Regions from separate parts of the Vreelandella sp. L-25 genome, predicted to be linked through region 3. Evidence: predicted binding sites of a transcription regulator. Region 3 holds the regulator's gene; each other region holds the start of a gene.

Region 1 (8,599 bases), on a different contig from region 3:
GGCTGGTGAAGTAGAAGCCGGTAATGGCATCGACATCGCCCCGGGTCAGCAGGGTTTCGCGTAGCGCAGGGTCGACGTTTTGCCATGCCACCGCGTCGGCCTCCAGCCCATTGGCAGCGGCAAAGATGCCCCAGGCGCGATAGCCGGTGTCGAAGGCCGGGGCGGCGATGGTCTTGCCTGCCAGGTCAGCGGGGCTCTCGATGCCGCTCTCCTTGCGCGCAAACACCGCCGCGGGCGTGCCGTCATAAACGATATAGACGCCCTTGATGCCGGGGCCTTCCGGGTTTTCCGCAAGGAATTCGACCAGCGCGTTGAGATCGCCAAAGCCCATCTCATAGGCGCCCGAGGCCACCCGGTTCACCGCCCCTGCAGAGCCGCTTCCCGAATCGATCTGAACCTGCAGACCTTCTTCGGCGAAGTAGCCTTTTTCGGCTGCCATCAGAAACGGCGCTGCCGGGCCTTCGAAGCGCCAGTCCAGCTGGAAGCGAATCGAGGTCGTCTCGGCAGCAGCGCCGAGCGGCATCATCAGCACCGCGCCAAATAGCGCTAGCGGAAACAGAGGGGAGCGGGCAGTACGGAAACGAATCGGCATGGCAGTGAGCACCTTGTATACAAAATTGAAGAGGCTTTGCAGCAACACTGCCATCTTTTTCTTTTTACTTTTCATTCATGAGCTTAGGCCTGCAAATGGATCAGCCAGCGCCCTCGAAAGCGCCAAAATGGTGCGCCACGCATTGGCCGCGCACCATTAGAAAACATTTTTGACCAAGCCGTTAGACTTTGGTCTAGGTCATCGGTATACTGTGCTCAGTTTCCTGTCCTCGCGCCATTCATTGAATGGCGCTTTTTTTTGCTTTGAAAACCTGGGGCCAGCGGCGTTAAGTCGGCTCCCTCTTGGGTTTATTAAGCTAAAGGTTCTGCTCCCGCTCTTTCCTGCAACCTCCCATTCCAAATAGGTACTCTTCATGAACCAACCTGCCCAACGCGCCGAGGGGCCCTCGCGGTTTTCCCTCGGCGATCCTATCGTGCTGGTGCTTAGCATCGGCTTCATCGTGGCGTTTCTGGCGCTTTCGTTTTACGACATTGATCGGGTCGCCAACTCTATCAGCGCAGGCTTTGCCTGGACCGCGCTGGTGCTGGGCAGCTATTTCCAGCTGCTGCTTCTGCTGACGTTTTTTATCGCCATCGGCGTTGCTTTAACGCCTGCGGCAAAAGCTAAGATCGGCAATCTCGATGCACCAGAAATAAGCACCTTTAAGTGGCTCTCCATCATTCTATGTACGCTGTTAGCCGGTGGTGGGGTGTTTTTTGCCGCGGGCGAGCCGGTGTACCACTTTGTGGTCACCCCACCCGCCTTTGATACCGAAGCGGGCACCGCTGAAGCGGTATCCGGCGCGCTGGCGCAGTCGTTTATGCACTGGGGCTTTATGGCCTGGGCGGTGCTGGGCTCGCTCACCGCCGTGGTGCTGGCCCATGCGCACTACGTGAAAGGCCAACCGCTGCAGCCGCGCACATTGCTCTACCCGATTTTTGGTGAACGCTTGATGCGTGGCCCGCTGGGCGGCTTAGTGGATGCCTGCTGCGTGATTGCCTTAGTGGCAGGCACGGTAGGCCCCATCGGCTTTTTGGCAACTCAGGTGAGCTTTGGCCTGCATGAGCTGTTTGGCCTGCCGGAAGGCTACACCGGGCAACTGATGATTCTGGCCGTACTGGGCACTATTTATGTGCTCTCCTCCATGAGCGGGGTGCATAAAGGCATCCAACTGCTGAGCCGCTTCAACGTACTGCTGGCGTTGGCAATCGGCGCCGTGATTATCATGTTCGGCCCCACGCTGTTTTTGGTGAACACCTACGTTTCCAGCATGGGCGCGTATGTCAGCGAGTTTTTCACCATGGCCACGATGACCTCTGAAACCGCCCCAGCGTGGTGGATGCAGTGGTGGACAGTGTTCTTCTTTGCTTGGTTTATCGGCTATGCACCGCTGATGGCGATTTTCGTGGCGCGCATTTCACGGGGCCGCAGTATTCGTGAAATGATTCTGGCGGTTGCCGTACTCGCCCCGATTGCCACCACCGTATGGTTTACGCTACTGGGCGGCTCCGGCATTTACTATCAGTTGACCGGGGTAATTGACCTGACCGAAGCGCTCAATAACTTCCAGTTTGACGTGGCGACTCTCACGGTGGCTCAAGCTCTGCCCGGCGGCACCTGGATGGCGCTGGCGATTCTACTACTGACCACGATTTTTGTGGCCACCACCGGCGACTCCATGAGCTATGCGATTGCCGTCGTCGGCGCAGGCCATGATGACCCTAGCCCTTACATGCGCGCTTTTTGGGGTATTGCGATGGCCCTGATGGCGGCCGTGCTGCTGTATATGGGTGCAGGTCAAATTGGCGCGCTGCAGCAGTTTATCGTGATCACCGCGATCCCGGTGTCGCTGATTCTGCTGCCCTCGCTATGGAACGGCCCGCAAGCGGCTTACGCCATGGCGCGGGAACAGGGCATCATCGACTAACGGTGATCAGCTAGCTCTAACTACAGCCCTTCCAACAGCCGCAGAATCATCTGCGGCTGTTGGTTCACCCGGGTCAGCATCGCGATACCCACCTGCTGAAGCAGTTGGGCGCGAATAAGGTTGGAAATTTCTTGCGCGTAGTCGGCGTCTTGAATACGCGACTGTGCGGCGGAGGTGTTAATGATGTTGGTGTTGAGCCCGTCAATGACGCTCTCGAAGCGGTTCTGCACCGCGCCTAAATAGCTGCGCTGGCGGTCGACCTGCTTCATGGCTTCATCGACGATATCCATTGGTTTGGGCGTGGCCGAGCCATCATCTAATACGCTGAAGTTATCCAACCCCAGCGCCTGATGCCCCATCGCCGAAAAGCTCACGCCAATCACATCCCCAGCGTTGGCCCCTACCTGAATATTGAGCGTTTTATCGCGCTCGATCAGCTTAATGCCGTTAAAGTTGCTCTGCTTGGCGACGCGGTCAATCTCTTCCAGCCGTTGGTCGATCTCTAACTGAATAGACGCGCGATCTTCTGAGGAATTGGTGCCGTTGAGCGCCTGAACGCTGAGTTCGCGGATGCGCTGAAGGCTATCGTTGATCAGGTCCAACGAGCCTTCGGCGGTTTGCACCATAGAGATGCCGTCGTTGGTATTACGGATCGCTTGGTTCATACCGCGAATTTGTGCGCCCATGCGATTGGCAATCGCCTGGCCTGCCGGGTCATCCTTGGCGCTATTAATACGCAGCCCAGATGACAGACGCTCCATGGAGGTCTGCATCGCTTGCTGGCTACTGCGTAGATTATTCATCACCAGTAGCGACGTGATATTAGTCGCAAGGCTGATCACGGGCGTGACCTCGGAAGTGAACGCAAACAGTGCGGTGGTAGCGTGAATATCGGCCTATCTTTAGAAAACGTGAGCCCTGCCCCGTAAAACTTTCCCAGTCGCTACTATTTTTTTCAGTTCGGTTTTTTCAGTTCGGTCTCTTCAGTACGGCTAGCACTTCGTCCACTGGCCCCCGAACATAGTCATGATGAAAGTAGCCATCGTCGACCACTTCGCCATCCCAGACCACAATGTCTAAGTCCATGGTCCGGGGGCCAGATTTGATCGGCCCGCGAACACGGCCTAAGCGATGCTCAACCTCTTTTAGGTAGGCTTTAAAGTCGCCCAGCTCAAGCGTAGTGCGCACCACCAGGGCGGCATTTAAGAAGTCTGGCTGCTGCTGAAAGCCTACCGGGGCAGTGCGCACCGCTTCGGAGCGGGCCAGCAGTTCGCACTCACTGCTCAAAATCTCAAGGGCTTGGGCAAAGTGGTGCTCTGGCTCAATATTGGTTCCTAGCGAGATAACGCACTCGTGTTGAGCCGACGCGGGCGGGGGGGTTGACGTTACGGGTGACGACCTTAATGACATAACTATATCCCAATATAAGAGGCTGGATGACTAACGGCTGGTGAGCCTATGACCTAGCCCACACCGTTTTAGCGTATAGGCATCAATCGGCGCCCCAACAGAGTAGACGGTTAATCATCCCGTTCAATCTCTGTACAAGTTATTGACAAACGCTACGCTCACGCAGAGAGTCTTTTTGATTACCATGACAACGTTAGTTAACAAACACTACCTGCTGCGAGGGATAAAGCAATGGAGACACCTGCTGCACTTGTAACCGGCGGCGCCACGCGCCTGGGCCGCTATTTTGCTGAAGCGCTAGCCGATAAGGGCTTTGATATCGCGTTACACGTGAATAGCTCCCGGGGGGAAGCAGAGGAAGTGGCAGACGCAATTCGCGGCAAGGGTCGTGAGTGCGAGATTCTGCCCTGCAACTTTTTAGAGGATTCGCTAGAAGGATTAATCACCCAAGCTAAAACGCGTTTTCCTGGGTTGAACGTGCTGCTCAATAGCGCCTCAGCTTATGAACCAGCGCCGATTGCCCGTACCGATATGGCCATGCTGGAGACCCAGTTTCGGGTCAATATGTTTACCCCGCTGCTACTCACACGCCATTTTGCCGAGGCGGTAGAGCACGGTCAGGTGATCAACATCATCGACAACAAAGTGGCCTATCACCAATATCCGTATGCGGCGTACCTGCTCTCCAAGAAAAGCCTAGCTGAGATGACCCGTATGGCAGCGCTGGAGTTTGCTCCGCGCCTACGGATTAACGGTATCGCCCCCGGGGTAGTGCTGCCTGCCTCCCAGCGTACCAGCGACTATATCCAATGGCGCATCGAAGGCATTCCGGTCAATCACCAAGGCAACCCAGCACACCTTGTACAAGCCTTGCACTATTTGCTGGATAATGCCTTTGTGGCCGGGCAAGTGCTATTTGTAGACGGCGGCGAATCGATCAACCTAGAGGGTCGCCACTCCGAAAACTACCCTGGCGAGCGGCGCGACTGACCCAACGCAATGAGGCCGCCCGAAGGCGGCCTCATTGGCTTACCTAAGCGTACGCTTAGGTTTCATCCACATCATCATGGTCCGGCTTATGGTGATCCGGTTCATGCTCAAGCGAGGCTTCGCTACGCTCTGCAAGCGGTGCCGTCTCGGTGCGCTTTCTTTCCGCTTTCGCATCCAGAATGCGCACGTTGGCGGGCGGAGTCTTGCCGCCTTTGGTTTCGCCAAAGTAGAGCGTGGTATGCGGGAACGGAATCTCGATACCCGCCGCATCAAAGCGCAGTTTCACTAGGCGGTTGTAGGCACGGCCTACAGCCCACTGATCGCCTGGCGTGGTCTTGATCACGACACGGATATTAACCGAGCTGTCGGCCAGCGCGGTGACACCCGCCACGGTCATATCTGCCAATAGTTTATGACCATGCTCTTCGCTGGCTTTAAGATCTTCGAAGGCCAGCTGTAGCTGCTCGATCGCCTCGTCGATACTTTCGTTGTAACCAATACCGTACTCGCCCACATGGTTGCCGTACTCACGCATGTAGTTGGAGACGGTATCCACACTGGAGAACGGCACGATATGGTAGGTACCGGACAGGTCACGAATGCCCACCGAGCGGATACTCAAACGCTCGGCCGTGCCGGTCACGCCGCCCACGGTCACCACGTCGCCGGTGTTCATGGCGTTCTCTACCTGAATGAACACCCCGGTGATCACATCCTGCACCAGCTTCTGGGCACCAAAACCAATCGCCAGACCCAGCACACCGGCACCAGCAATTAGCGGCCCAATATTGATGCCGATTTCCGAGAGCACGATCATGCCGGTGATGGTCACCATGGCAATGGCCAGCGCATTACGGAACAGACTCAGCAGCGTTTTGGCACGGGCAGAGGGTTCGCCGTGACCGGTTTCCGGATTGAGCTTGTGCTCGATCAGGCTTGCCAAGCCCAGCCATATGCCCAGCGACACAATCAGGATCACTGCTACGCTGATCAGGTTACCCACCAGATTGGCACCGCGCTCGGAGGCGTACCAGCCGGCCAGGTCAAAGGCGCCCCAAGCATCCAGCACCACCATGATCACCGCAACGACGATCACCGTGCGCAGCACGCGCAGCGCGTTGGGTACGTAGCTGTTCAACCGGACTTCCAGCAGCGGCAGCTTACGGCGCAGGTCATCGGAGAGTTGAATACGACGACCAATGGTCTGTGTCAGGAACGCAGACAGCAGCAGGCCCACGACCACGGCGCCGAGCGTCTTCAACGTCGCAAAGAGGACAAAGGGCAGCGCATCACCCGGACGGGTAAGCGTCAGTACAAACACCATTAAGAAATAGATCAGCGCGAACAGGTGCCACGTGCGGGCAAACAGCTGCAGCGATACACGGCTCGCCGTCAGCGTCGAGCGCGCGCTCATTTGATTTAGATTATCGCGCAGCCGCACGCGGTTTTTGAGCACCACGCCCACCGCATAAATAAACGCCAGCAGCATAATCAGCGTGCCGACCGCTTGTCCCAGGGTGGCGGCCACATAGAAGTTGACCAGCGGTACGACGACCATCAGGCCGTATCCCACCATGCCAATCAGGCGCGCCAGCCAGCGGTTCCAATACGAGGCTTCTTGAGCTGAAATCGGTAATAAGCGAAGACCCTCGTAACGCGAGGAGAACAGCATTCGCACACCGGCTTTGAGCAGCTCGATGATCAAGAAGGCATTTAAAAACAGCGACGCGCGGGTAGAGAGTTCACCGGTCTCCCCCACGGCAAAGGTGGCCACCAAGTTACCGCCAACGTACGCCAGGGCGATCAAAAGAATATCGACGACCGCGGCGATCGCGACACACAGCACTAAACGTAGCACCGGCGTCAGTCCCGTGCCCTGCTGTGACCAGCCGCTGATTTTGGTGAACAATGATTTTGCCAACCGGCGGAACACCATAAAAATGGCGAAGGTCGCCACGATCACGATGCCCAGATTGATGGCTGCGTTCATGAAGGCCGCCATATCGAAGCTGCTGCCCGCGCCTTGGCCGGTGAATATATTGCCGACGATCGCCACAGCCTGCTCGATCTGACCGCCCACATCACCTACTACACGGCTGGTTAACTCTGCCAACTGGCGGGGTAGTGAGACGTCCTCGGGCGCTACGTTGCCCCCCGCGGCAGCGGCTTCCGGCGACAGCTCGGCCGCAACGCCAGCAGGCAACTCAGACGCTTGATTACGCAGCAGTTCAATGAGCTCCTGGCGGGCCTGCTCGTCTTCCAGCAGATCCGCCAGCGCCGCATAAGAGGGCTGCTCTTCAGCGACGGACGCATCGCTCTCGGCGCTTAACGTGGTTTGCGCCATGGCTGGCCCGGCCAGCATGGCGAACAGCGCCAGCATCCAGACGCTGAGCCAGGGGAGTAAACGTAGTGACGTCACACCATAACCTCCTTTTGGGTGAGTATTTGCCATCCTGCCCTCGTTAAAATTCAACCTAAGAATGTTAAACACAGGATAGTGCATCCAATGGAAATGCAAGCTTTGTATAACGCTCGATCCAAAGTAACTAGCGTAACATGACTCAATGTAAGAGACGTTAACGCGCCTGCTTTTGGAGCACCAATGAAACCGAGTGAAGGTAATTGCCGTTTATTGGCAGTAAGGCGCCAACCATTGATGGGCCAGCGCAATCAGCAGCCCATAGCGGGCACCTTTTGCTAGCACAATCCAGAGCAGCGCCCGCCACCAGGCAAGGCGCATCACCCCAGCCAGCACGGTGAGCGGGTCGCCAATCACAGGTAACCAGGAGAGTAATAGGCTCGCCTCGCCAAAGCGGTGATACCAGCGCTCGGCACGGGCAAGTCCTTGGGGAGATGCAGGAAACCAGCGGCGATGTTGAAATTGGCGAGCGTAGCGACCAAGAGCCACGTTGATCAAACTGCCCAGCGTGTTGCCAGCCGTCGCCACAACCCACAGCACCAGCGCTGGCTCACCAACACACCATAGCCGCGCCAGCCACACTTCCGAGCCACCAGGCAGCAGGGTGGCGCTGGCTAGCGCCACCCAAAACAGGCTGAACACGATACGCGCCCTCTAACGTTTAACGGGGCAACTGGCCACCGAGCTGCTGGGTAATTTCGTCGGCTATTTGACGCACCAGCGCCCCCAGTACCAGCAGGCGCTCTTCGGGAATACGCGCCATGGGGCCCGAGACGGAAATAGCCGCCAACGGCGTGGCGTGCTCATCGAAAATGCAGGCCGCCACGCAGTGCAGGCCAATCGCATGCTCTTCCCGGTCGCAGGCAAAGCCTTGGGCGCGAATGGCGGCCATTTCCGCCTGCAGTGAATCCGTTTGATACAGGGTATTTTCAGTCACACGGGCCAGCTCGTAGCCGCCTTCTAACAGCGCGCTGCGCTCCTCCTCGCTCATCCACGCCAGCAGCGCCTTGCCCACGCCGGAGGCGTGCAGCGGCGCACGGGACCCCAGCCGCGTGATCATGCGCATCATCTGCGGGGATTCGTTTTGAGCCAAGAAGACCGCCGTGGCGCCATCACGGATACCCAGATTCGCCGTTTCGCCGGTTTCTGCGGTTAAGCGGCGCAAAAACGGGCGGCTTTTGGCCACCACGTCGCGTGCTTCTAAAAAGCTGTTACCAATTCGGAAGGTTTTGACGTCGATGCGCCACAGGCCCTGCTCGCT
Region 2 (7,495 bases), on a different contig from region 3:
TTTATTTCTCACTCTCATTCTCATCTCCCCAGCTATTAACAATATCTTCCAACTCACTCCCGTATTTGCGATCTAATATATCAGCATGCTCCTCGATTTCATGCTGCATTTCAAACCTCTCTTTATCCCACCGCGCATACAAATAGCCAGAACCATTGTTCTCGCTAACATTAAGATAAAATTCGTATGCATCTAAAAAAAGCTGCTCAATGTATTTCGCAAGTCTATTTTCACACTCATAAAAAGATATATATAAAGGCTGATTTTGCGGCCATTTCTCTCTTGCGTGACTGACCAGACGATTCACAGCATTACCTTTGCCAACATAAACGCACAAAAGCGAATGAGCGTCATGGTCCTGACAATAACCAACATCTATCCACAAATGATAAACGCCAACCTTATTGCGGATTTTTTCAAGGTAGTCTGTCAGCTTAAGAAGACCATCACGCTCTTCACCTTCAATAAATGGCAATGTCAGACATGTACAGAACTCACTACGATTAACAATCTCCTCGACTGTTGGAGCATCAGCCAACTCATGTTTAGCAACATCGTCAAATTTGTAATAATCGTTTTCTAAGCAGCTTTTACCTTGATGCTCACATTCAAACATGAAAACACTGGCACCTTAAATTATTATCTCACTAACTAAAAAACGGGGACTCTTAGGCCCCCGTCGTTACTTACCACTTTAGCCTTACGGCCAAGCCTGACCTTAACCCAGCAGAGAAAGAACGTTCTGCGGGATCTGGTTGGCCTGGGCCAGTACGGAAGTGCCGGCCTGCTGCAGGATCTGCGCGCGGGTCATGTTGGCTACTTCCACCGCGTAGTCGGCATCTTCGATGCGCGAGCGGGCGGCAGACAGGTTGGTTTCGTTGGTCTGCAGGTTGGTGATGGCAGACTCGAAGCGGTTCTGGATGGCACCGAGGTCGGAGCGCAGGGTATCGACGTCGCTCAGGGCATCATCAAGTGCTTTCAGCGGATTCAGTGTCTTTCCATCTTCGTTGATTTCAGCGAACGTCAGTTCGCCACTGCTGGTAATGTACAGTGTTGCGCCATTCCCCGTCTCACTATCGGTTACTGTGCCGTCTTCGCCCACATAAAGCTCTGTTTCAAAGCTGGCATCAGTAGTGACGGCAAAGGTACCCGCAGCAGCACTTCCATCTTGGTATGCTTGAGCGCCACCAGCGGTAACAGTATTCTCACCAGCAATAACAAGATCAGCACCGAAGCCAGACTGAGCGTTAGCTACAGTAATGTCATTACCGGCATCTGAGTTTGCAGCGGCAATCAGGTCTTCTGCGCTAATTTTAGCATTAGTAATTGCCACGCCCGCAGCAGCATCAGTACCTGTAAAAGTAGTACCGTCTTCAAGCGTTAGACTAGCATTTGACAAGTTATTTGTTGCATCTGTGTCCAGCTTAGCCATAAGGCTATCTACTGTAGCGGCAACAGCACCATTACCACTATTTTCAGATAGCTCGCCCGTACCTGTGACAAACAGAGCCGCTCCATCGCCCGCGCGGGTAATGGTACCCGAACTGTCAATATTAACTTCAACGGTGTTACCAGTATTCAGCTCATAAGTTGCGCTGATGGAGCCTGAAGCTGGAATAATCGCAGCGCCAATATCTGCAGAACTGCCATTGGCAATGGTTGCACCATAGGTGAAGTTACCCTCACCATCGGCAGTAAATGTACTGCCTGTTGCTGCAACGCCAAAAGGCGTCTCACCGGCAAACGTGATAGTGTTTGTTGCTGCCAACTCACCAAGCACCTGAGAACCTGTCAGCGCCGTGTTATCGGTAGTCAGCGTGTAGTCAGCATTGTTAACACCACCAGTTGCGATACGACCGCCAGCCTGAGCCTGAAGATCAGACTCTTTTGCTTTCGCGTTTTCAGAAGCAGCACCATCGACGTTAAAACCTTGCAGACCGAGGGTTTCACGGGTGATTTGCTTCAGATTAACTGTGATGGCTTCACCGTCGTTGGCGCCCACTTGAATCTTGAATTCTTGGTCGCTTGCCAGCACTTTGGTGCCATTAAAGTCGGTTTCTTCAGAAATACGGTCGATTTCGTTCAAGCGCTGGCCGATTTCTGCTTGGATGGACTCAAGGTCTTCGGTGGAGTTAGTGGCATTTTGTGCCTGCACGCTCAGCTCACGAATACGCTGCAGGTTATCGTTGACCTGATTCAGGGCGCCTTCGGCAGTCTGGGCAACGGAGATACCGTCATTGGCATTACGCTGCGCCTGTGCCAGACCGGTGATTTGAGCCGTCATGCGGTTCGCAATGGCCTGACCCGCCGCATCATCCTTGGCGCTGTTGATACGCAGGCCGGAGGAGAGCCTTTCCATGCTCGTTTGTAATGCGTTCTGGCTCTTGTTTAGGTTCTGCTGACCGATCATCGATGTGATGTTGGTATTGATCACTGACATGGTGTGATTCTCCTTGCGTTAACACTGGCCTTGAAGGCCCGCTTTTCGGCGACATGAAGCGCCGTTGTATTAATTAACGGCCTGATGGGAAGAACCTTTAGGGTGAGTAGTAAAAAATTATGTAATGTTTGGTAACTTAGTGATGACTTTTGGCAACTAGCTGACATCGGTCGCGAGCTAAAGCTGCCTCCCACAGCAGTCACCAACTTCACCACCTACCGTGGCTGCTTTTACCATGGCTCTTTCCACCTTCACCCTGGCTCAGAAGTGAAAAAGCCCCCTTGAAATGGGGGCTAGCGGGCGATTTTTAGCGGCTACCTCTTGCGCCCTAGCTGGGCATCTAGTGCATCAAACTGTTGGGTGAGGTAACTACTCATGCTGTTCATTTGCGCAATCATACTGTCCAACTGCCCGAACTGAGAGCGGTAGCGGCTCATGGTGCGCTCGATGGTCACTTCCATACGCTCAAAACGCTCATCTAGGCTTTTCACCCGGTTTTCAGCACCGCTAATGGCCAGCTTGACCACGCCATTGTTGCTGAGCATTTGGTCGATAGTGGTGGACAGCTTGCCAGCCAGGCCGTTCTCTTTTTTATCACCCGCGAAGAAGTCGCTCAGCGCCTGGGGGTTATTGGCCACCAGGTCGGATAGCTTGTCGTCATCCACTGCCAGCTTACCGTCGCGCTGCAGGGTAATGCCTAGCTGGTTCAGGGTGCCCAGTTCACCACCTTCCACACCACCGGTCAACACGCTGCGTAAGCGGCTTTCAATGGTGCGCACGGTGCTGTCGCCGACCAGCTCGCCTGCGGTTTCGCTGTCGCCGGTAAAGCTGGTGAGTTTGGCAATGGTGCCTTTCAGGTCGTTGAACGCTTTCACGAAGTCGTTGATGGCTTCGCGCTGCTTGAGGGTGTCTCGTTCGACGCTAATGGTACTGGTGGCCGTTTCGCCTTCGGCAATACTCAACTCGGCCAGGTTGAGCGTAACCCCCTGAATGGCCCCTTCGATCTGGTTTTTGGCACTGCTGATGGCAATGCCATTGACGGTTAGCGCGGCATTTTCGCCAGAACGCTTGGTGTCGGCATCTTCGCTAAACGGCCCTGCTACCGTTACCGCGGGGTCCTGGCTGGTATCTACAACGCTGAAGCCTTCAATCGAAGCATCTGCTCCCGTGGCCTTGGAGCTGAGCGCCAGGCGGTAGCCTTCCCCATCGTTGATGATGGTGGCGTTAACACCGGCATCCTTGTGGGCGTTAATGGCGTTACGAATGGCTTCCAGGCTGCTGTTGGGCAATGGCAATATCGACCGAATCCGCGCCGCCAAAATTGAGCCGTATGGCCGTGGCCCCTTGTAGGTCTAGCGCGGCGTTTTTTTCACCCGTGATGCGGTTAGATGCCAGGGTGCCAGAGGTGGCCAACTGAGATACCTCTACCCGGTAGCTACCGGGCAAGGCACTGGCGGAGGTAGTGGCTTTAATGGCATCGCCACGCACGTTCGCGGAAAGGCTTTGGTAGAGCTTCGGGTCGTTGAGTTTCGCTACAGCATCTTGAAAGCTGTTTAGCGATGTTTGCAGCTGCCCGTAGGCAGAAATTTTCGCCTGCTGCTGTTTTTTCTGCAGCGTGATAGGCGCGAGCTTGCCCCGCTCCGCTTCTTGAAGCTGATCCAACAAGCCGGTGAGGTCCAGGCCAGAGCCGACGCCTAGAGAGGTTATTGTCGCCATGCAGATGTTCCTCAATGCAAAAGGCTAAACCCACAATTATTGATACATTGCGCCAGCGGTGGCGTTTCGACTGGATTTAATAGCATTCTTATCGACGGAACAACGGCTAACTTTAGGTCTTTTTTATCACCTAACTCCGAATACCCCATTACCCCAATAAAAACGCCTGCTTATCGCAGGCGCTTTGGAGATAGCTAAACAAAGTTGGTATTATTTTCGGCCTAGCTGTGCACCTAACGCATCAAACTGCTGGGTGAGGTAGCTGCTGGTTTGGTTCATTTGGGCAATCATGCTATCCAACTGGCCAAACTGAGTGCGGTAGCGAGAAATGGTCTGCTCGATGGATTGCTCCATGCGCGTGTAACGCTCGCCCAGCGACTCAACGCGGTTTTCAGCACCAGAAATCGCGCCGGATACCGTACCATTAGTGCCTAGCAACTGCTCGATGGTTTGGTTCACTTGGCCTGCCATACCTTCGTTATCGGCAGCGCCTGCAAAAAAGGCGGAGAGCGCACCCTGATTATTGGCAATGGCGTCGTCTAGCTTGCCGCTATCGATTTCCAGCGTGCCGTCTCGCTGCAGCGAAATACCGATATCCGTTAGCATCGAGAACTGGCCTTCGATACCTCCACCCAACACGCTGCGTAAACGCGACTCCACCGTGCGTACCGCGCTGTCGCCCAGCAGCTCCCCAGCAGCGCCGGTTTCCGCATTAAAGCTGGTGAGTTCGCCAATGGTGCCTTTTAGGTCGTTGTAGGCATCGACAAAGCCGGTTATCGCTTCGCGTACTGCTAGGGTGTTTTGCTCGACTTTCACCGTGCTATCCCCTTCTGCTTGAAGGTTCAGCGTGACGCCTTGAATGGCGCCCTCTACCTGATTAGTAGGGCTGGTAATGGCCACACCGTTGACATTCAATTTCGCATCCTGGCCTGCTTGCGTAAACTCTGATTCCAACTGCCCGCCAAATGCCGCCCCTAGCGTTATGCCTGAGATAGACGCGTCTTCACCGGTTTGCGTAGAGTTGAGTGCTAGCCGGTAATTGTCACCGTCGAAAATGATAGAGGCAGAGACACCACTATCTTCTTTCGCATTAATGGCATCACGCACTTCTTCAAGCGAGCTGTTGGCAGCAATGTCCACCACAACGTCAGCTTGATCAGCGCCTGCAAAATTGAGTGTCAGCGTGGTCGCTTCTGTGGTCAGGGCGGTAGTTGAATCCGGCACGCCTGCGGTTGCCAGGGTGCCCGATGTGGCTAACTGAGTGACGGATACGTTATAGCTACCGGGCTGCGCTTCGCCATTGGCCGTGGCAGTGAATGCTTCACCGCTAACGTTGGTCGAGAGACTCTCATACAGTGTGCTGTCGTTGAGAGCATCCGCTGCGTCCTGAAACGCTGACAGGGCCGTTTGTAGCTGGCCGTAGGCGGAAATTTTGGTTTGCTGAGTTTCCAGTTGTCGCTCGATGGGTTCCAGCTTGCCGCGTTCGGCTTCTTGCAGTTGGTCTAGCAAGCCGTTGAGGTCCAGCCCTGAACCAATACCAAGTGATGAAATGGAAGCCATGCGTACCGTCCCTTTTTCGCGTTGTGCGGCCGTCTTACCGATTTTGCGGCAGCCATTATTCAAGTTAGCTAATTAGTTATTTATTCGGCATTGAGCCTATTAACTTTAACAAATTTATTAGCTCTGGGCTTACCCATTTACCAGAAACAGCAAACCAAAGCTATAAACTTCTGTTTATTAAGACTTTCTACCGACACCCACATAGCAAACACCCGCCTCACTCAACGCGCTGGGTGCGTATAAATTACGCCCATCTACCACTAATTTATTATTTAGCTGGCTTGCTAACCAAGTGAAGTCAACGGTGCGAAACTCCTTCCACTCTGTACAGATGGCCAGTGCATCGGCACCTTTTACTGCCTGTATACGGTCGCCTGCGAGCATCAGGTCGTCACGCTCGCCATACAGCCTTCGGCACTCACCCATCGCTTCCGGGTCGAACGCTTGCACCTTTGCGCCTGCTGCCCACAGGGCTTCCATCAGTGCTCGGCTGGGCGCTTCGCGCATATCATCGGTGCCGGGCTTAAATGCTAGCCCCCAAATAGCAATCACTTTTCCCTCTAAGTTACCGAGGCTCTCTTGCAGTTTTATGTAAAGCGTTTGTTTTTGGCGCTGATTAACGGCTTCTACGGCTTTTAATAATTCCGGCGTGTAACCTAATTGCAAAGCAGCTTGCTCAAGGGCGTGCACATCTTTAGGAAAACAGGAGCCGCCATAACCACAACCAGGGTAAATAAAGTGATAGCCAATACGCGGGTCGCTCCCTATGCCCCGCCGTACGTCTTCAATATCAACCTCTAAGCGCTCCGCTAAATTCGCCATTTCGTTCATAAAGCTGATTTTGGTCGCCAGCATGGCGTTGGCAGCATATTTCGTCAGTTCTGCCGCTCGCACGCTCATAAACATGAGCTTGTCGTGGTTGCGGTTATAGGGAGCGTAGCAGGCTTTCATGCGCTCTTTTACCCGCTCGCTCTCGGTGCCTACGATAATGCGGGCGCCGCGGGTGAAGTCGTCAATGGCAGCGCCTTCTTTCATAAACTCAGGGTTGGAGCACACATCAAAAGGGTGTTCAACCTTACGCTGCTGTAGCACGCGGCTGATGGTGTCGCTGACACGCTCGGCCGTGCCTACCGGTACCGTCGATTTATCAACCACCAGCTTATAGCCCTGCATGTGCTGGCCGATACTTTCCGCGACGCTTAATACGTACTGCAGATCAGCGCTGCCATCTTCGTCTGGCGGGGTGCCCACCGCGATAAACAGCGTGTCGCTTTCGGTTACCGCCTGTGCGGTATCTGTGGTAAATCGCAAACGCCCAGCGGCAACGTTATGCGCTACCAGCTGGCTCAGGCCTGGCTCGAAAATAGGGATCTCACCACGGCTAAGCTGTGCGATGCGGTTAGCATCAATATCCATGCAGATGACCTGATGACCCACATCCGCCAAACACGCACCTGCCACGAGTCCTACATATCCGGTACCAAAAACGCTAATTTGCATAATCAACCAGCTCTAAAAGAAGTCTTGCGAGACTACCACACCTTTTTTGTAATTCAGATGACACGCAAAACCCAGCCCAATACATAGACCTTGGTCTAACACTCCTACTGCTTTACAATGCACTGCAGCACACCCATTTTGCTGCGATTGCAGGAGCAACCCACCATGCCCGCTGAAGCATTATCCCCCGCGACCACTGCTTCCTTCCACGTACAGCGCAGCTTGCGCCACTGCCTTTCTAGCGTAGCGGAACTGCTTTATGAGAGCGGCCATGTGCTT
Region 3 (8,599 bases):
CATCTTAGGCGTAATGGTGTGCTCCTCTTCAAGCACTGGCGCCATGCCCTTCTCTTTAGAAAGCTCCAGCGCCTGCTTCCACCCTTCCAACGCCAAATGACGACTGACCTCTTCAGTGAACGTCAGCGACGCCTGAGAGCCGTAGGGAATTTTCAGCATGGTCAGGGTCGAACCAAGACCTAAAAAGCCCATGCCGTGGCGGCGTTTGGCTTCAATTTCGCGCTGTTGCTGGGGGAGCGGCAGGCCAGCAATTTCCACCACGTTGTCGAGCATACGGGTGAAAATCGCCACGACTTTACGGTAGCGCTCCCAATCAAACCGCGGCTCGGCGCTAAACGGTTCGATCACAAACTTGGTCAGGTTGACCGAGCCCAGCAGGCAAGCGCCCTCTGGCGGTAGTGGCTGCTCGCCGCAGGGGTTAGTCGCGCGGATATCTTCGCAGAACCAGTTGTTGTTCATGCGGTTGACTTGATCGATTAGGATAAAGCCCGGCTCGGCGTAGTCGTAGGTGGAGGACATAATCGTGTCCCACAACTCGCGAGCTTTAATCACCTCGACAACACGGCAGGCCACGCGCCCTTCGGCATCCACCGTGTAGCCCTCTTCCACCACCGGCCAGTCGCGGTAAATCACCTCTTCGACGCTCACATCCTCTTTCTCACCAGGATGCAGTGGGAAGGCCAGCGGCCAATCGGCGTTGTGCTTCACCGCTTCCATAAACTCATCGGTAATGAGTAGGCTCAGGTTAAATTGACGCAGCCGCCCTGCTTCGCGCTTGGCTTGAATAAACTCGCGCACGTCCGGGTGCCCCACATCGAAGGTACCCATCTGGGCACCGCGACGGCCTCCGGCCGAGGCCACGGTGAAGCACATCTTGTCGTAGATATCCATAAACGCCAGCGGGCCATTGGTGCCCGCTCCTGCGCCAAACACAAAGGCACCTTTATGGCGCAGGGTCGAGAAGTCGTAGCCAATACCGGCGCCCGACTTCAATGTCATACCCGCATCGACCACGGAGTCGAGGATATCGCGCATAGAGTCACGAATAGTGCGAGAAACGGTGCAATTAATCAGACTGACGGCGGGCTTGTAGGCTTCGGCTCCCGCATTAGAGAGAATTCGCCCAGCGGGAATAGCACCATTTTCCAGCGCCCAGCGAAATTTGGGTAGCCACTCATCGGCCTTTTCACCCTCTACGGCAGCTAGGGCCCGGGCCACGCGCTCAAAGGTCGCTGCGACATCTTGATCCACCGGTTGGCCATGACGATCTTTTAACCGATATTTGGCATCCCAGATTTCCCTAGATGGAGCCTGCATAGGGACTTCACTGGATGTCTTCATCGCCTTGGCTGCGGTACTCATGTTCACGAAACTCCTTCACGATGGGTAGCGATCGCGCTAAAAAACGGGCCGATTATACGCGGCATCGTAGGGGAGTATAGCCCCGAATTTCTACTATATGGGCCGTTTTTTTGATGCCAACAACACTAGATATAGAAAAATCAGCACCTTGCCCTTTTGCTTATTCCCAACACGCTATAGGCTTAAAGTTTTCGATGACGATACGACCTATGAACTTCCTGAAAACATCAACTTTCGCCGTCACCGCCATGCTGCTTGTCACAGCTCCCCTTTCATTGGCCGCTACATTTAATGTGGAAACAGTGGCTACCCATGGGCACTGGCAATCCATGGCGCTGACCCTAGGAGAAGAGCGCCACTTTCGTGCTGTAGAGACCCACAGCTACTCCGATGCCACGCTAAGCATAAATGCTACTCAAGGAGTCTGTGATTTACCGTGGCTGGAGATGCGCGTCACCCTAGCGCAGCAGCAGGGTGAGAGCCGAGCGGTGAATCTGGTACCCACTCGGCTGCGGATTGGTGACAACCCGATTGTCGATACCATGGCGGAGTTTATTACCGAGCGGGGCGATGACGGCTTTTATGCCCATTTTTATTTGAGCGATATGGAGACGCTGATCGCTGAGATGCAGTCGGGCGAGCAGCTGTTTTTAGGATTTGACCAGGGTGAGCAGGAACCGTGGTACATGACCTTTAGTTTGGAAGGTGCTGGCGATGCCATTCAACGCATGCAGTCGCTGTGTAGCGGCGCCTCTATCACAGAGGCACCTGCTCCTCCGGGTTAAGCGCACGCTCTTCCGCAACCTCTACTCGATTACGGCCGCTGTGCTTGGCTTGATACATAGCGGCATCGGCCCGGGCCATCAGCGTTTTACAGCTGTCAGTAGCGAATGATGCTTCGACACGAAGATAGCCTCGAGATATCTCTTTACCCCTTGACCTGTTGCTTCAGCAACAGCTCAACGCGTCGGTTGGCAGCTCGCCCTTCCGCAGTAGCATTACTTTCCATGGGTTGGGTGTCGGCATAGCCGACGGCCCGCATACGTGAAATGGCAATACCTTGCCGCTCTAACTGGCGTACCACTGCGATAGCTCGTCCCACTGAGAGTTCCCAGTTAGACGGAAACCGAGCGGTCGCGATCGGCACATTATCGGTGTGGCCCTCAACGGAAATTTGACCATCAAAAGCCTGTAGCACCGGAGAGAGCCGTTCTAACACAACTTGCCCCTGGGGCGTTAGCACATCATTGCCACTGGGAAATAAAAGGCTATCGTCAATACGTAGCGTAACGCCCTCTTGCCCCTGGGAGACACTCACTCCAGGGATATCAAGCCCTGCCATTTGGGGATGTAAGCCATCGTGGCGGGGAAGTATTCCTGTGGCTAGGCTAGCCAATGGCAGTGACGTAACGGCATTCGAGGGATCCATGATACTGCTTTCACTCCCTTCGCCACCGCCGGATGGCGTAAGCGCCAACAGCAGTACAAACAGGGTAATCAGCAGCGTCAATACATCCAGGTAACTGGTCAGCCAGCTCTCGTCACTCTCCCCCACTTCGGCGGGAAGCTCCAAAGCATGCCGTGAGTCGCGGTCGAGCATGGCGCTACCCTTTTAATGCGGAACCCATATCGGGCCGAGGCTTAACGTTCGAGTCACGAATTTCGTCGTGGTAATTCGCTACGAAGGAGTTAAGCGTCTCTTCAATAAACGATGGCAGACGGCGCTTGGTAATTAGCGAAATGCCTTCCAGCACCATGTTCATAGTGATAAGGCGCTCTTCCGTACGCCGCTCTAGCTTCACGGCAATCGGTTTAAACACCAAATTGGCCAACAGGATGCCATAGAAAGTAGTCAACAGCGCCACTGCCATCCGGGGCCCAATTACTTCCAGGTCACCCGCATCCATCACTTCGAGCATGTTGACCAAGCCTACCAAAGTACCAATCATGCCAAAGGCCGGTGCATAGGTGGCCATGGTGCGGAAAATTTGGGCTTCAGCATGCTCGCGGGCTTTCAGCCGCGCAATACGCCAGCGCAGCATGTCGAAGATTTCATCCTCTTTTGTATTCGCAATGACCAGTTGAATACCGGTGCGCAAAAACGGATTACGGGTATGTTCCAGTTCTTTCTCAACCGCTCTAACATCCCCCTTAAACCAAAGGCGCGACATGGAAACCAACTCATTGATGTCATCTCGCACATAGGTGTTTTCACGGCGGAAAACTAAACCAACCAGACGCACCACACGCAGCACTTCTTTCAGCGGATAGCTGATAAACGTGGCCGCCAGCGTGCCAGTGACCACAATGGCAAGCCCCGGTAAGTTAATAAAGCTCTCGGGAGACTCTGCGGTAAAAAATAAAACGCTTACCAACAACAGCATGCTGGCAAATATACCGATCAGCGTAGATGGATTCATCAACGGCTCCTCGCCGGTTATGGTTAGTGAGTGAGAGGATTAATTAGTCTCATGTAGGCGAGCACGCAGCCGACTCACCGCCTGGCTGTGAAGCTGTGAAACCCGTGATTCGGTGACACCGAGCACAGCGCCCACTTCTTTTAGATTCATCTCTTCTTGGTAATACAGCGCCATTAGCAGCTTCTCGCGCTCGGGCAGTGCTTCAATGGCGTCGATCAGCGTTTGCCGCTGCTGTTCATCCAATAATTGTTCAAACGGCTGTCGGTGAGTGTCGTCCCCCGCAGGCTCGCCGCCATCCGCAATGAGCTCTTCGAACGGCAATAATTTCCCGCTATTGGTATCGTTGAGCAGTTGCTGGTAATCACTTAGCGGCATCTCCAGTTCACGGGCAATCTCCCCCTCTTCCGGGGGGCGCCCCAGCTGCTGCTCTAAACGACGCACAGCATCATCTACCGCCCGTGCCGAGCGGCGTACGCTGCGGGGCAGCCAGTCACGAGTGCGCAGCTCGTCCATCATCGCGCCACGGATGCGCTGGCTTGCAAAGGTAGCAAATGTTGCTCCTTGGGCAGCATCAAAGCGCCCTAATGCCTCTAACAAGCCCACCATACCCGCCTGGATCAGATCATCCAGCTCAATACTCGCGGGCAACCTTACCTGCAGCGTTAAGGCCTGACGTCTCACCAGTGGCATGTATTGAGTTAACAGCTCACTCTGTTTGATCCTGCCTTGTGCTGTATACATCCTCGTGCCTCGCGGCTTAACAACCTTTACTGATAGTTCACGATCACTTGTAACCCCTGTACTCGCACAGGGCGTTGCCCTGGCTGCAGCGTAAACCGAAAGTACAGCGGTGCGCTCGCCAACATTCCCGATAGAGCGGTCGTGCTACCGCGCATGCCTGATAGTGCAACACAGCGTTCAGGATGACATAGCCAAGCGTTCACAGGCGTTCCCGGCGGTGATTCAAAGCGCCATTGAATTCGCGACAGCACAGCATTACGCAGTGGGACGCCCGCTGGCGGGGTTATCGCCTGGCTGCTGCTGGTACGGTCGCTCATTGCTACCATCACACTAGGCACTTGGCTGCTCCAACTGCCGGTTGCGGCCTGCGTATTCAACGCGAAAAGCCATAACCCTGCTACTAGCCCTAAACAGCCCATTTTTCTTACTGTTAACAACTTTGCAGGTTTTATCAACGCCTCAATAGCCATCTGCTTAGCGTTACTTACCCAACTCGCCAAACTCTGCATAACTCTCCCCTTGAGCGACACATGCACCCTGGCCCGCCGCTAGCGCGCCAGCAGCAGAAGCTCAATATCTAAATAACGAGCGGAAGCATTGCCCAAATTATCCAGCAACCCCCGGCGCGGCAGGTGGGGTTCATGAAGGGCTAGAAGACGCCGCGGACCACCATGCTCGCGTAATTGGCGCAACACTCGGTACATGGTGGCAAAGGCGTCAGCATCACTGTTGATCCACAACGCCCAGCGTGAGTAACGCTCGGCTAAGTCAGTCAGCGAGGCGCTGTCAGGCATGACAATATGAACATCCCAATCCTGTGGGTCACCTGCCCATTGCCTCCCAAGGGCCGACCATTGCCCCAGCCGACCTCGCACTTTGTCCACCTGCGCTGCGCCAGCATGAGGTAAGCCTACTACCACTAACGTTTTTTTCGGTCTTGGAGGCGCCACGGTGGCAGGCTCGGCAGCAGCAGCTACCGTCGGTGCCATGGCCTCCTGGGTATACGCGGCGGCTTCCTCTTCGTTAACGGGTGCGGCAGGCACTGTCTCGTCACTTTCCACGTTATGGCCGACTTCATCAGCACCGCGCTGCTGGCGCTGTAAATCGGCCCATTTGCGCAGGCCAGCCGCCTGATCCTGGCCACTCATACCACGCCCTCACGACTGACGCTACCTAGCTGACGAATGGCATCGCGCGCCATCAGAACGTGTACTAATGCATCAAGCAGTGCCGTATCACGCCGCTTGCGCTGGGTTCCTAACAAGCGCAGCAAATCGGCTCGCAGGGCCTGAGCGTCCTCATCGTCAACGATATCTAGATGGCCAGCTACTGCAGCCGCGCCGCTGGCCATCAGCAGGCGCAGCTCGCTGCTGACATCACCCCCATCGGCCTCTTTAAGCTGCTGCCAAGCACGCTTGGTGAGCGATGCCAGTCCGTCACTCTGCAGTTGAGTGATTAAAAGCGTTAACACATCGCTGCCCAAACGTGCAGGCGTTAGCCAGTAGCGGCGCACGATTCGCTTAGTGCTTTCAGGGTCGCTTACCTCACCGACCCACGCCAATACGGGGTTACCTGATACGTCCTGCGCTTCAACATAGGCGCTGGAAAGCTGCATGCTTTGCCCGCGGAAACGGATGCCCACGCTATGGGTTAAGGTGCTTTCTTGGAACAGGGAACGCAGGGTATAGCGCTCGCCCTGGCAGTATACCCGCTGGCTCGCGGGCACCATGCTGACCCACGTCAGATGCTGAGCGTTTAGCCAAGCCAGCGCCTCAGCGTCTGGCAGGGTAGGCAGCAGATGAACCGCAACATCTCCTGCACAACGCACCAAACGTGGCTGCCAGCCCGCTAGCTGACGGTGCTGAAGGCGAGTCAGTGCCAGCCAAGCACCTTGCTCATTCAAGGCAACATCTGGCATCGACCAGTCACAACCTCGCTCGTTGCGGCGGGGCGACCAAACCACCCCTAACGCGTCACGAGTGGTGGAGGCTCCGGCTAACAGCTCATCTAGGCGCTGGTCTTGTATCACCCCCGGCAACGCTGCGATGTCCCAGGCGGCTTCCAAGCGGTGAAAATCGACGACACGCTGACGCAAGCGGGTTAACACCGAGGAGAGCCTGCGCCCCTGCCCTAACACATCCCGCGACCAGCGTGGCAAGCTGAGTGGGGCTGTTTCAGCACGCGCGCTACTCGAAACGTTGGCCGACAGTGCTTGATCAATCAGTGCGGGTGGTGTCGCGACCACCATATCTTCTGGCACCTGCTGGCCATAGGAGCCAAACAGCACCCTCATACCGTGGCGCATGACGATGTCTAATACCGGCGCAAGCCGCCCAGCTTCGTCTTGCTTCGTGATGATACAGTCGTCTAACTCGGCACCTGCAGCTCTCGCCGCTTGGCGGTAGCGCAATACGACTTCTTCTAGCGTTTCCGGCTGACTGGCGGCGTTGAGCAACAGCACCAGACGCACGGTGGACTTCCCACCCTGTAAATGGGCGATCTGTTCAATCACCCGCTGATCCCGCTGGCTCATCCCCACGGTATCAATAATCACCCACTGCTTACCTTGTAGCCGACCAACCAATTCATCAATCGGCTGTTCAGCGTCTAGGGCATACATGGGCGTATCCAAGAGCCGTGCATAAATGCGCAGCTGCTCATGAGCGCCGATACGGAAGCTATCGGTGGTCACTAGCGCCACTGGGCGAGTGCCGTGGCGCATCACAAAGCGTGCCGCAAGCTTCGCAGTAGTGGTCGTTTTACCCACCCCAGTGGGGCCAACCAATGCGACGATGCCCGTTTGATCAAAGAAGCTCTCTTCGTGCTGCAGCACGTTAAGCCGTGCCATTAACTGCTCACGCAGCCAGTTAAGCGGCGCGTCGTTAGTAGCCTCGAGCGCGCTCAACTCATCTGGCAATGCTTCCAGCACCTCTTCGCTCAGCTCTGTACTGAAGCCAACCCGGGCCATCAACTGCCGTAGGTGCTCGTAGGCGGTGTCTGCACCGCTTTGAGTCGTTGGCAACGGCTGGCGGCGGGCCAGTAGTTCGCGCATATCTTGCATTTCCCGAAGCAGACGCTCACTCATCGCCTCTAGGGGGTCTGGTTGCTTTGGCAGTGAAAAGACAGGCGCTGGCGCGGGGCTAGCCTTCGGCTCCTCCGCTGGCGTCGTCGGCGACGGGTCGAACTGGTCAACGGCGTCATCCGCCATGGCGAGAATTTCAACGCCGCCTTCGGTGCGACGGTTGGCGACAATAAGTGCATCATCACCTAACACTTCGCGCACTTGGCGCATTACGTCGCGGCTATTTGCTCCGACAAAACGTCTAACGCTCATGTTTCACCTGTTGCCAAAACGTAAAAGGCTATTACCGCTCGAAGTGTGGCCATTAGCGACCACCCACCAGCGTGGTAACGCGCAGGGTGCGGTCGTCGGGAATTTCCGCTTGAGACATCACCACTAAGTGGCGCATGCGGCGGCGCAGGAAGCGCGACAACACGGCCCGTAGCGAGTGCTGAACCACCAGCACAGGCGCTTCACCACTGCCTTCATGTTTCTCTAACGCTTGCTGCGCTTGATTCATCAAGGTATCCGCCAGCCCTGGCTCCATCGCACCATTGCCGTTCATTGCTTGCAACAAGACTTGCTCTAACTGCGCATCCAGCCCCATCACATGCAGCGTATCTTGGCCCGCGAACCACTGCTGGGTAATGGCCCTGCCCAGCGCAATACGCACCAGAGCCGTTAGCTCGTTGGGGTCTTTCTGCTGACCCGCATGCTCTGCCAAGGTGTCCAGCACGGTACGCATATCACGAATCGAGACATCCTCATCCAGTAGGTTCTGCAAAATGCGCTGCAGCACGGTGAGGGAGATGGACTTCGGCACTACTTCTTCGACCAGCGATTTTTGATCTTCGCCCAACTTGTCCAGCAGCTTTTGAACCTCCTGGCGGCCCAGCAGTTCAGGCGAGTGACGGTGCAGCAGATGGTTAAGGTGCGTGGCGATGACCGTACTGGCATCCACGACCGTGTACCCGTATACCTGAGCATGCTCCCGTTGGTTAGCGTCAATCCATAC

What was found. Region 3 encodes FliA, which starts transcription of late flagellar genes. Its sites were predicted from a motif close to CTAAAGTTNNNNNNNNNNCNGCCGATA; they were not measured.
Region 1: a site for FliA is predicted at 3,409-3,435, ahead of AC13CN_RS10440 (flagellin N-terminal helical domain-containing protein). Genes of this name have one in related genera too.
Region 2: a site for FliA is predicted at 2,515-2,541, ahead of AC13CN_RS00335 (flagellin N-terminal helical domain-containing protein). Genes of this name have one in related genera too.

What each region holds. Positions count from the first base shown of each region.
Region 1 covers NZ_JBSXNH010000066.1:190,850-199,448, reverse strand. Annotated here, with positions in the region: gene AC13CN_RS10450 (ABC transporter substrate-binding protein) at 1-592, opposite strand, end outside; gene AC13CN_RS10445 (BCCT family transporter) at 966-2,519, shown strand; gene AC13CN_RS10440 (flagellin N-terminal helical domain-containing protein) at 2,540-3,361, opposite strand; gene folK (2-amino-4-hydroxy-6-hydroxymethyldihydropteridine diphosphokinase) at 3,489-3,929, opposite strand; gene AC13CN_RS10430 (SDR family oxidoreductase) at 4,161-4,919, shown strand; gene ybiO (mechanosensitive channel protein) at 4,975-7,338, opposite strand; gene AC13CN_RS10420 (YqaA family protein) at 7,549-7,980, opposite strand; gene AC13CN_RS10415 (IclR family transcriptional regulator domain-containing protein) at 8,000-8,599, opposite strand, start outside.
Region 2 covers NZ_JBSXNH010000011.1:1,837-9,331, forward strand. Annotated here, with positions in the region: gene AC13CN_RS00330 (hypothetical protein) at 2-616, opposite strand; gene AC13CN_RS00335 (flagellin N-terminal helical domain-containing protein) at 719-2,440, opposite strand; gene fliD (flagellar filament capping protein FliD) at 2,755-3,729, opposite strand; gene AC13CN_RS00345 (flagellar cap protein FliD N-terminal domain-containing protein) at 3,698-4,156, opposite strand; gene fliD (flagellar filament capping protein FliD) at 4,367-5,716, opposite strand; gene AC13CN_RS00355 (UDP-glucose dehydrogenase family protein) at 5,894-7,216, opposite strand; gene AC13CN_RS00360 (hypothetical protein) at 7,382-7,495, shown strand, end outside.
Region 3 covers NZ_JBSXNH010000058.1:47,664-56,262, reverse strand. Annotated here, with positions in the region: gene AC13CN_RS06875 (adenosylcobalamin-dependent ribonucleoside-diphosphate reductase) at 1-1,362, opposite strand, end outside; gene AC13CN_RS06870 (hypothetical protein) at 1,557-2,147, shown strand; gene AC13CN_RS06865 (OmpA/MotB family protein) at 2,291-2,962, opposite strand; gene AC13CN_RS06860 (motility protein A) at 2,967-3,782, opposite strand; gene AC13CN_RS06855 (RNA polymerase sigma factor FliA) at 3,822-4,523, opposite strand; gene AC13CN_RS06850 (flagellar protein FlhE) at 4,550-5,032, opposite strand; gene AC13CN_RS06845 (hypothetical protein) at 5,072-5,671, opposite strand; gene flhF (flagellar biosynthesis GTPase FlhF) at 5,668-7,857, opposite strand; gene flhA (flagellar biosynthesis protein FlhA) at 7,910-8,599, opposite strand, start outside.